Regions from separate parts of the Streptomyces sp. BPTC-684 genome, predicted to be linked through region 1. Evidence: riboswitches for the same ligand, from Rfam matches in the RefSeq annotation. Region 1 holds a riboswitch; the other holds the start of a gene.
The links. Region 1 has a riboswitch for cyclic di-AMP ahead of QIY60_RS16620 (transglycosylase family protein). Riboswitches for the same ligand answer to the same signal wherever they lie in the genome.
Positions count from the first base shown of each region.

Region 2: it holds a riboswitch for cyclic di-AMP, as region 1 does, so the genes downstream of both, QIY60_RS11870 (M23 family metallopeptidase) here and QIY60_RS16620 (transglycosylase family protein) in region 1, are expected to answer to the same signal.

Region 1 is NZ_CP124863.1:3,739,140-3,744,282, reverse strand. It holds gene eno (phosphopyruvate hydratase) at 1-717, opposite strand, end outside; gene QIY60_RS16620 (transglycosylase family protein) at 1,033-1,713, opposite strand; cyclic di-AMP (ydaO/yuaA leader) riboswitch at 1,716-1,918, opposite strand; gene QIY60_RS16615 (transglycosylase family protein) at 2,178-3,164, opposite strand; gene QIY60_RS16610 (cytochrome P450) at 3,315-4,532, opposite strand; gene QIY60_RS16605 (nucleoside triphosphate pyrophosphohydrolase) at 4,598-5,143, opposite strand, start outside.
Region 2 is NZ_CP124863.1:2,669,132-2,674,274, reverse strand. It holds gene QIY60_RS11895 (PhlD) at 1-108, shown strand, start outside; tRNA gene QIY60_RS11890 (tRNA-Met) at 156-229, shown strand; gene QIY60_RS11885 (GNAT family N-acetyltransferase) at 294-1,037, opposite strand; gene QIY60_RS11880 (hypothetical protein) at 1,155-1,448, shown strand; gene QIY60_RS11875 (PP2C family protein-serine/threonine phosphatase) at 1,554-2,702, shown strand; cyclic di-AMP (ydaO/yuaA leader) riboswitch at 2,858-3,006, shown strand; gene QIY60_RS11870 (M23 family metallopeptidase) at 3,069-4,097, shown strand; gene QIY60_RS11865 (aldo/keto reductase) at 4,189-5,133, shown strand.

The DNA.
Region 1 (5,143 bases):
GATGTCCTTGCCCGGGGCGTAGCCGGCCTCCTTGATGGCCTCAAGGATGAGGTCGAGGGCGGCGCGGTTGGACTCCAGGTTCGGGGCGAAGCCGCCCTCGTCGCCCAGGCCGGTGGACAGGCCCTTGCGCTTCAGGACGGCCTTGAGGGTGTGGTAGACCTCGGCACCCCAGCGCAGCGCCTCGGAGAAGGACTCCGCGCCGATCGGGGCGATCATGAACTCCTGGATGTCGACGTTGGAGTCGGCGTGCGACCCACCGTTGAGGATGTTCATCATCGGAACGGGCAGCAGGTGCGCGTTCGGGCCGCCCAGGTAGCGGAACAGCGGCAGGTCGCTGGCCTCGGAGGCGGCGTGGGCGACGGCGAGCGAGACGCCGAGGATGGCGTTGGCGCCGAGCGAGCCCTTGTTGTCCGTGGCGTCCAGGTCGAACATCGCCTGGTCGATCAGGCGCTGCTCGGTGGCGTCGTAGCCGACGAGCTCCGGGCCGATCTGCTCGATCACGGCGAGGACGGCCTTCTCGACGCCCTTGCCCTGGTAACGGCTGGGGTCGCCGTCGCGGAGCTCAATGGCCTCGAAGGCACCGGTGGAGGCACCCGAGGGGACGGCGGCACGGCCGGTGCTGCCGTCGTCGAGGCCGACCTCGACCTCGACCGTGGGGTTGCCTCGGGAGTCCAGGATTTCCCGGGCTACGACGACGTCGATGGACGGCACGAGCATCTCCTTCTGGGATGTGACGCGAATACGCCGGGCCGCGTGGTCCGGCACCCCTGAGCCTAACCGCCTCCGGGGCATCGGCCAGCCGACCGACCGGCTCGTGGGACGAAACGGGGGGCAAAATGTTCCCGAACAAAACAATCCCCCGTGCCGGGGGCGGGACGGGACGGGTTCAGCTTTCAGCTGAGTGGATCACCTGCGGCCCGGTGGGGGCTGGTCGCGCAGTTCCCCGCGCCCCTGATGCATAAGGGGCGCGGGGAACTGCGCGCTCAGCCAGCCACGGTCCGCAGACGAAAACCGGGCCGAAAAAGGTCGCGCCTAGCTCAGGTGGAGCTGCTGGTCCACGTAGATCAGGTTCGCGTCCTTCACCACGTCCTTGTTCAGCTCGAACAGCTTCTGCCAGCCGCCCTTCACGCCGTGCGCCGCCGCGATGGAGCCGAGCGTGTCGCCGGCCTTCACCTTGTACTCGCCGGTGCCGGTCTTGACCGGGGCCGGGCGGGACTCGCCGCGCGAGGCCGGCGCGGACTCGCGCTTCGGGGCCGGGGCGGCCTTGGGGGCGGCCTTGGGCGCGGCCTTCTTCGGGGTCGTGGAGGAGCCGGACGTGTCCACGTTCGGGGACGCGCCACCGGCCGTCAGGTTGCCCGCACCGGCGCAGGACCAGGCACCCGGCCCCTGCATCGCGAGCAGCTTCTCGGCGGTGGCGATCTGCTGGCCCTTGGTGGCCAGGTCGGCACGGGAGGCGTACTGCGTGCCGCCCGCCGCGGCCCAGGAGGACTGCGAGAACTGCAGGCCGCCGTAGTAGCCGTTGCCGGTGTTGATGGACCAGTTGCCGCCGGACTCGCACTGGGCGACCGCGTCCCAGGTGGAGACCGAGGCGGCGGAGGCGGAGCCCGCGGCCATCAGCGGGGCGGCGACGGCCGCACCGGTGACACCGGCGAGCGTGGCGACGCGGACGGCCTTGGACGGGCGACGGTGCTTGCCCTTGCCGGAAAGCAGCATGGAGTTCTCCTCACCGACGCCTGCGAGGTGAGCTGTCGGGTTCGGGCGAGTGAGTGGCCCGGCCGCGCCCCGAAAGGCGCGTCTTCACCCCAAGCCGGTCCCGCAAGCCGTCTCGTACGTCTCGCCGCATTGGCGTACGTCCCTCAACGGCCGGGCCCGGCGCTTACCTTGGGTCCCCCGCTCCTGCCTACGGCGCATCGAGCGTCGACTGTTCCCCGCGACCGGCGGCAGGATTCGGCGTTCCCGGTCGAAGGGGCCCGTGGTGACGAGCGCTCCGACCGTAAACACACCAACCCCTGATGTTCAAAGGGGCACATCGGGGAGAAATCGCCCCCGACGCCCCTTCCACAACACCCGTTTCCGCAGGTCGGGGGCTTATCGCCCGTACCGGACCGACGGGACGCGCCAGTTGACGGAAAGAGACCCATGTCTCACTTACGCAGAAGTGGACATAGGCCCCTGAACTACCCCTTGGCCGGGGCCGGGTTGTCCGTCTTTGTCGGGTTCTTTGTCGGGTCCAGATCAAGGCTCTGGCCGGGCAGGATGAGGTTCGGATCGGTGCCGATCGTCTTCTCGTTCGCCTTGTAGAGCGCGGACCAGCCGCCCTCGACCTTGTGCGAGCGCGAGATGTCCCACAGGTTGTCGCCGGGGCGGACGGTGTAGTCGCCGCCCTCGGTGAGCGCGTCACCCGCCTCACGTGAGTCGGCGTCACCTCGCGAGGCGTGCCGCCCCGATTCATGGGAGTTGTCCGTATTGCCCGGCTCGGTGGTCGCGGGGGTGCCGCTCTCGGCCGGGTCGGGCGTGCCGCGGTGCTTGCCGCCGGAGGCGGCGTCCGGGGAGCCGGTGGCCGGGCTGGAGGGCGTCGTGGACCCGGGCTTGCCGCTCGCGCCCGTGGACGGCGCGGACGGCGTCGTGGACGGCTTGGGAGCGGTGGAGGCCGAGCCGGACGGCTTCGCGGGCGCCGGAGCCGTCTTGGCGGGCGCGGACGGAGTCGCGGCGTCCGGGGTCGCCGCCCCCTCCTCCGAGGGGACGTACGGCGAGGGCGTGGCGCCCGGGTCGACGGACGGCGCACCGGCGCCCGAGGTGAGCCCGGAGACCGCCGAGCAGCTTGTGAAGGCCTTGGGGCCCTTCGCCGCGAGCACCTTCTCGCCGACGGCTATCTGCTGCGCGCGGCTGGCCAGGTCGGGCCGCTCGGCGTACGCCGTACCGCCGTAGGCCTGCCAGGTCTCCTGCGAGAGCTGGAGCCCGCCGTACAGGCCGTTGCCGAAGTCGGCGCTCCACGCGCCGCCGCTCTCGCACTCCGCGACGCGGTCCCACGTGGTCGCGGAGGCGGCGTTCGCACCGCTCGCCGCGAAGAGCGGAAGGGCGAGGGCCGAGCCGGTCACCCCCGCCGCGACGACGAGTGCGGGAGCCTGGCGGGGTCGGCGGTGCCGTCCGTTCCCGGAGCGCATGCTGTGGCCTTCCGTGTGACTACGTCTGTGACTGACGAGCCGGACGTTGAGCCCGGTTCCCGAGTCGAGGGGTGAACGTAGCCGTACTCGAACGCTTGTCACAAGTCGATGCACCCGCGATAACGCCAAAGTCACAGTTATGACGGATCGTCAGTTCTGGTGGGGTGTGAACTCGACCGGAAGCGTGCGCAGTCCGCGCATGATGAGCCCGCCGCGCCAGCGCAAATCGGCAGGATCCGCCCCGAGCCGCAGGTCAGGAAGGCGGCGCAACAGGGTGGCCAGCGCGGTCTTCGCCTCCAGGCGGGCGAGCGGTGCGCCCAGGCAGTAATGGATGCCGTGGCCGTAGCCGAGGTGCTGGTTGTCACGGCGGCCGAGGTCGAGCGCGTCGGGGTCGCGGAACCGCTCGGGGTCGCGGTCGGCGGAGGCGAGGACGACGAGCACCGGGTCGCCGGCGGCGATGTCCTGACCCCCGATCGTCAGCGGCCGGGTGGCGAACCGCCAGGTCGCGAGCTCCACGGGCCCGTCGTAGCGCAGCAGTTCCTCGACGCCGGTGTCCAGCAGGTCCAACTCCCCGGCCGCGAGCGAGGCCTGGAGCCGCTCGCGCTGGTCCGGGTTGCGCAGCAGCGCGTACACGCCGTTGCCGATGAGGTTCACGGTCGTCTCGAAACCGGCGAACAGGAGGATGAAGGCCATCGCGGCGGCCTCGTTCTCGGTGAGGTGCTCGCCGTGGTCGCTGGCGCGGATGAGGCCCGAGATGAGGTCGTCGCCGGGGTTCTCCCTCTTCCGGTGGATGAGTTCGAGCAGGTACCCGCGCATCTTCTTGACCGAGCGGGCCACGCCGCCGCGCGGGCCGCCGCCGTGCCGGATCATCATCCCGGCCCAGTCGCGGAAGTCGTCCTGGTCCTCGCGCGGCACGCCGAGCAGGTCGCAGATGGCGTAGATGGGCAGCGGGAAGGCGAACTCGTGGATGAGGTCGGCCGTCCCCTCCGCCGCGAACCGGTCGATGAGCTCGTCGGTCAACTCCTGTACCCGGGGCGCGAATTCGGCGACCGTACGGGGAGTGAACGCCTTCGACACCAGCCGCCGCAGCCGGGTGTGGTCCGGCGGGTCGATGTTGAGCAGATGCGTCATCAGATCGGCCTTGCGCTCGCCCGGAATGCCGGTCTTGCCCTTGGCGTGCGCGGGCTCGTCGTGGTGCGCGGGGTTCTTGGAGAGCCGCTGGTCGGCGAGCGCCTGCTTGGCGTCCGCGTACCGCGTCACGAGCCAAGCCTCGACCCCGCTGGGCAACTTGGTCCAGTGCACGGGCGAATGCTCCCGCAGCCACCCGTAGACGGGGTACGGGTCGGTGGCGAACTCCCAGGTGAACATCTCGGGGGTGGACGGGTTCCCGGGCGCGGGGTCCTGGCCGGGCGGGGTCGAGGGGCTCACCGCCGTCAGGCCCCTTCCGCCGTGCGGATCGCGTCCCGGTACGCGCGGGCCGCCGCGCGCAGCGCCGCCTCCGGGTCCGTGCCGTCGGCCTCCGCCGCGGCCGCGAGGGCGAGCAGGCGGTAGCCGATGCCCTCGCCGGACGGCAGGGGGACGTCCAGGGAGGCGATACGGGCGCGGGAGGCGAGCTTGGCCGCCAGGGCCAGGGCGGGCTGGCCGAGCGGGATGCCCTCGGTCACCGAGTCGCGCTGCTTCTCGGCCGCCTTCTGCCGCAGCCAGTGCTCCTTGACCTCCTCCGGCGTCTCGGCGCGCTCGTCGCCGAAGACGTGCGGGTGGCGGTGGATCAGCTTCTCGACGATCGTCCCGGCGACGTCGTCCACCGAGAACGGCTCTTCCGGGTCCTCTTCGGCGATCCGGGCGTGGAAGACCACCTGGAGGAGCACGTCGCCGAGCTCCTCGCGCAGTTCGTCGCGGTCGCCCTCCTCCACCGCCTCGACCAGCTCGTACGCCTCCTCAAGGGCGTACTTCGCCAGGCCCTTGTGGGTCTGCTGGGA
Region 2 (5,143 bases), 1.1 Mb from region 1:
GACCGGCAGTCGGGCCTGATCATCGGTTTCGGGCCGGGGTTCGTGCTGGCCGCCTCGCGGGGCCACTGGTCGGCGGGGGCGGAGGCCCCGCGCACGGGCTCCTCGTAAAGCGGTACGGAGCACCGCCCCGCATGCCGTACAGTTGTGTTTACCGACGCGGGGTGGAGCAGCTCGGTAGCTCGCTGGGCTCATAACCCAGAGGTCGCAGGTTCAAATCCTGTCCCCGCTACTGAAGCCCTGAGGCCCGGCACATGAGAATGTGCCGGGCCTCAGGCATTCCCGGGCCGCCCCGGCTATACCGCCAGTTCCGCCGCCAGGAAGCGCCGGTACGCGAAGCCCAGGTCCTCGTACAGGCGTATCGCCGCGTCATTGGCGCCGTCCACCATCAGGCCCGCCGTCCCGTGCGCGGCCAGCGCCTCGGCGAGCACCTTGGCGACGACCGTACGGGCCAGGCCCCGGCCCCGCGCCGACGGGTGCACGGCGACCCCCGCGAGCAGCCCGACCTCGGGGGACGACCAGGCGAGCGCGGCGACGGCGGTGAGGCGGCCCGCGTCGTCCCGGGTGCCCGCCCACCGCTCGACGCCCGGCGCGCCCGGCAGCGCGTACGAGCCGGGGAAGGCCTCGGCGAGCAGCGCGGTGATCTCCTCGGCGTCGTCGTCCGCCAGCCAGCACGCCTTGCCCTCGTCCGCCGCGCCCGCCTCGGTGGGCGACAGGGGGCGGGTACGGCCCATCCAGCCGAACGCGGCCACCGTGCGCAGCTCCGGCAGTGCCTCCACCAGCGCCCGCACGGTCGTCTCGTCGCCGAGCGGGCGGTAGGACGGGCCGGTCTCGGCGAGCACCGAGGCGACCAGCGGGGCCAGCGACCCGACGGGCCCCGAGACGGCCAGCCGGTCGTGGCGGGACAGATCGGGGGCGGCGACGGCGAAGGCGCGGCCGTCCTCGCTCGCCCAGGCGCGGGAGGGCCCGGTCAGGCCCTGGGCGGCCCACAGGAGCGGCGGGTCGGACGGCAGGGCGGCGGTCGAGCGAAGTTCGTGCATGGGCCACGAGCCTGCGGTCGGCCTTCGCGCGACGTCAAGTTCCGGCGTGCGGGTCGTGAAGCGCCCAGCGGCACCTCACCGGCCGAGAGATGTACGTCAAGTAGTCTCACGGATGCTATGCGTGACCACATGGCGGGGCTGCTGCGAGCGGCGAGGCGGCGGAAGGTGCCCGCCGTGCCGCTGTTCGTCGCCCTGTGCGCGCTGCTGATGTGTCTGTCCCTGCCGCTGTCGCTGCCCCTGTCGCCGGCCGCGCCCTGGGTGACCGCCCCCTCGTACACGAAGGGCGGCGTCCCCTCCGTCCACGGCGCCCCGGCGGCCCGACGCCATGCCCGGGGGACCTGTGTACGGGGCCGGGCCGGGCCCCGCAGGTGCCGGGCGCGGCTGATCGCGACGGGCGCGGAGCGCCACTGAGGCCGCACCCGGTTGGCCGAGGTGAGGTCGCCGCTGGCGGAGAGGCCCGGCACCCTGGGTGGGGCGCGGAACGCCGCTGCCCTGCGGACGGGCTGGAGGCCACGGGTGCGGCAGCGATCGGACGGCGGCGGCCGGGACGGCTCCCGGCGCCTCGCCCTGGTGCGCGTGCTGCCCGCGCTGCTCCTGGTCGTCGGGGTCGTCCTCGACGTGGCGACGCCGCCCGATCTGACCGCCGCCGCCCTCTTCGCGGCCGCGCCCCTGATCGCGGCCCCCTTCTTCGGACCGGTCGGCACCGCCGTCGCGGGTGCGTCGGCGGTCGGGGCGGTGCTGGTCACGGAGTATCTGCACGACATCCCCAGCACCGGCGAGGCGGTCAGCGAGCTGTTCACCGTCACCACCGTCGGCGCGCTCGCCCTCTTCATCAACCGCATGCTGCGGCGCAGCGGTGAGCGGCTCGCCTCGGCCCGGGTCATCGCGGAGACCGCCCAGCGCGCCGTGCTGCCGACGCCCGCCGAGCGCATCGGGGGCCTCCAGGTGGCCGCGCGGTACGAGGCGGCCCAGGCCGACGCGTTCATCGGCGGGGACCTCTTCGCCGTCCAGGACACGCCGTACGGGGTGCGCCTGGTCGTCGGGGACGTGCGCGGCAAGGGGCTTGAGGCGGTGGAGGCGGTGGCCGTGGTCATCGGGGCGTTCCGGGAGGCGGCCGAGCAGGAGGCGACCCTGGAGGCCGTGGCCGGGCGCCTGGAGCGCGCGCTGACCCGGGAGGGCACCCGGCGCGACGGCCTGGACGCCGTCGAGGGGTTCACCACGGCCGTGCTCGCCGAGATCCCGCGCGGCGCCGGGCCCGTACGACTGGTGAACCGGGGTCACCCCGAGCCGCTGCTGCTCCACGCCGACGGGGCCCTGGACGCGCTCACCCCGTCCGACCCTGCGCTGCCGCTGGGGATGGCGGAGCTGGGGGTGTGGCCGGACCGGGCGGAGGCGTACCCCTTCCCGGCCGGGGCGACGCTGCTCTTCTACACCGACGGCCTCTCCGAGGCGCGCTCGGTGGAGCCGCCGGGAGTCTTCTACGACCCGCACGAGCGGCTGCGCGGCCGGATCTTCCCGGGCCCCGACCGGGTCCTGGACGCGTTGGTCGACGACGTGCGCAGACATACGGGCGGGGGCGCCAGCGACGACATGGCGCTGCTCGCGGTGGGGCGGCCCGGGGTGCGGCAGCCGGAGCGGCGGCGGACGATGCCGGTGGTGCCGTGACCGTACGTAGTCGAACGGCATCCCTGTGCATAACAATTGACACACCGTCAACTCTTGCCCCCGACGATCAGGGGGAACCGCTTGGAATCCGGTCCCCCTGTCTATTAACGTTCGATAACGCAGCGCGGTCGTCCCAGCCGTCGCAGAGGCGGCACCGTGCGCACGCGCCGAATCCCGAAAGGGAACCGGGGAACCACCAACTTGGGGTGAATCGGGCACCTTTGCACCTTCGAAGAGGTGCCCGTAGGAGACCTTCCTGCTCCGAACCCGTCAGCTAACCCGGTAGGCGAGAAGGAAGGAAAGGAGTGCGCCTCCGTGGCGTCCAACGAGCCTGCCCTCGGCACCCCGCCGGTTTCCCCCGTCTCCCTGTACGGGACCGCGCCCAGTGACACCGAGGTGTGGGAGGAGTGGAACCCCACCGAGGAATCGGTCGCCACCCGCGGCCGGCACCGGGTCGTCAAGCAGCGCGGCGGGCTCGCCCGCAGCTCCACCGTCCTCGGCGTCGGCGTCATCGCGGCCGTCGGCGCGGGCGGCATGGCCAGCGCGCAGAGCAAGCCGCCGGTCTCCATATCCCTGCCCGACTCGGTCGCGGACAACCTGCCCGACGTCAAGTCCCTGCCGGGCGTGGGCACGCTGATATCCGACATCGCGGGCGACGACGAGAAGCCCGACACCTCCCCGGCCGCCCAGGCCGACAAGGCCGTCGCGAGCGCCCCCCTCACCATGGCGGGCGTCTCCCGGGCCGACGCGGAGCAGGGCGCCACCGGCGCCGGCGAGGCCCTGCGCGCCCGCATCCTCCAGCAGGCCGAGCAGCAGCAGAACGACGCCGAGGCCGAGGCGAAGGCGACCGCCGAGAAGGCCGCGGCCGTGAAGGCGGCGTCCGAGGCGAAGGCCGCGCAGAGCGCCGCCGAGCAGAAGGCGGCGGCCGAGAAGAAGGCCGCCGAGGAGGCCGCCGCCAAGAAGGCGGAGGAGGAGCGGCTCGCCGAGCTCGCCAAGAGCTTCTCGCTCCCGGTCGCCTCGTACACGATCACCTCGACGTTCGGCGAGGCCGGCTCGATGTGGTCCTCCGGCCACCACACCGGACTCGACTTCGCCGCCCCCACCGGCACCCCGCTCAAGGCGATCCACGGCGGCACGGTCAAGTCGGCGGGCTGGTCCGGTTCGTACGGCTACCGCACGGTCATCGAGCTGGAGGACGGCTCGGAGCTCTGGTACTGCCACCAGTCCTCGATCGCGGTCAGCGCGGGCCAGAAGGTGACGACCGGCGAGACGATCGGCCGCGTCGGCGCCACCGGCAACGTGACGGGCCCGCACCTGCACCTGGAGGTGCACACCCCGGGCGGCACGGGCATCGACCCGATGGCGTGGCTGCAGTCGAAGGGCCTGAACCCGTAGGACGTGCGCGTGTGGGGCGGGGGCGCCTCGGGCAGGGGCTCCTCGGGCGGGGGCGCGGAATAGCCGTGCCCCGCCCGCCCGTTCACTCCCCATGACCTCTCTGCGCCCCCTAGGCTCCTCCGACCTCTCCGTCTTCCCGCTCGCCCTCGGCGGCAACGTCTTCGGCTGGACCGCCGACGAGGCCGCGTCGTTCGCGGTGCTCGACGCGTACTCCGCCGCGGGCGGCAACTTCGTGGACACCGCCGACACGTACTCGTCGTGGATCCCCGGCAACAAGGGCGGCGAGTCCGAGGAGATCATCGGCAAGTGGCTGGCCGCGCGCGGCAACCGCGCGGACGTCGTCGTCGCCACGAAGGTCGGCGGGCACCCGGAGTTCAAGGGGCTCGCGGCTCCCACCATCAAGGCCGCCGCCGAGGCGTCGCTGCGCCGGCTCGGCACGGACTACATCGACCTGTACTACACGCACTTCGACGACGAGTCCGTCCCGGTCGAGGAGATCGTCACCGCCCTCGACCAGCTGGTGCGGGAGGGCAAGGTACGTGCCGTCGCCGCCTCCAACATCTCCCCGGAGCGGCTCCAGGACTCGCTGGACTTCTCCGACCGCGAGGGCCTGGCCAAGTACGTCGCCCTCCAGCCGCACTACAACCTGGTCTCGCGCGGCACCTACGAGGGCGCCCTCCAGGACACCGCCGGCCGCTCGGGCCTGGCCGCCGTCCCCTACTTCGCGCTCGCCTCCGGGTTCCTCACCGGCAAGTACCGCCCGGGCCAGGACGTCGAGAGCGCGCGGGCCGGGAGCGCCGCCAAGCACCTGGAGACCGACCGGGGCGCGAAGGTGCTGGCCGCGCTCGACCGCGTCGCGCAGGCGCACGACGCCGAGCCCGCGAGCGTCGCGCTGGCCTGGCTGGCCGCCCAGCCGACCGTGGTCGCCCCGATCGCCTCGGCCCGTACGGTCGAGCAGCTGCCCGCGCTCCTCGCGGTCGCCGACCTGGAGCTCACGGACGCGGAGCTGAGCGAGCTGAAGACCGCGTCGGCGTAGGCGTCGGCCG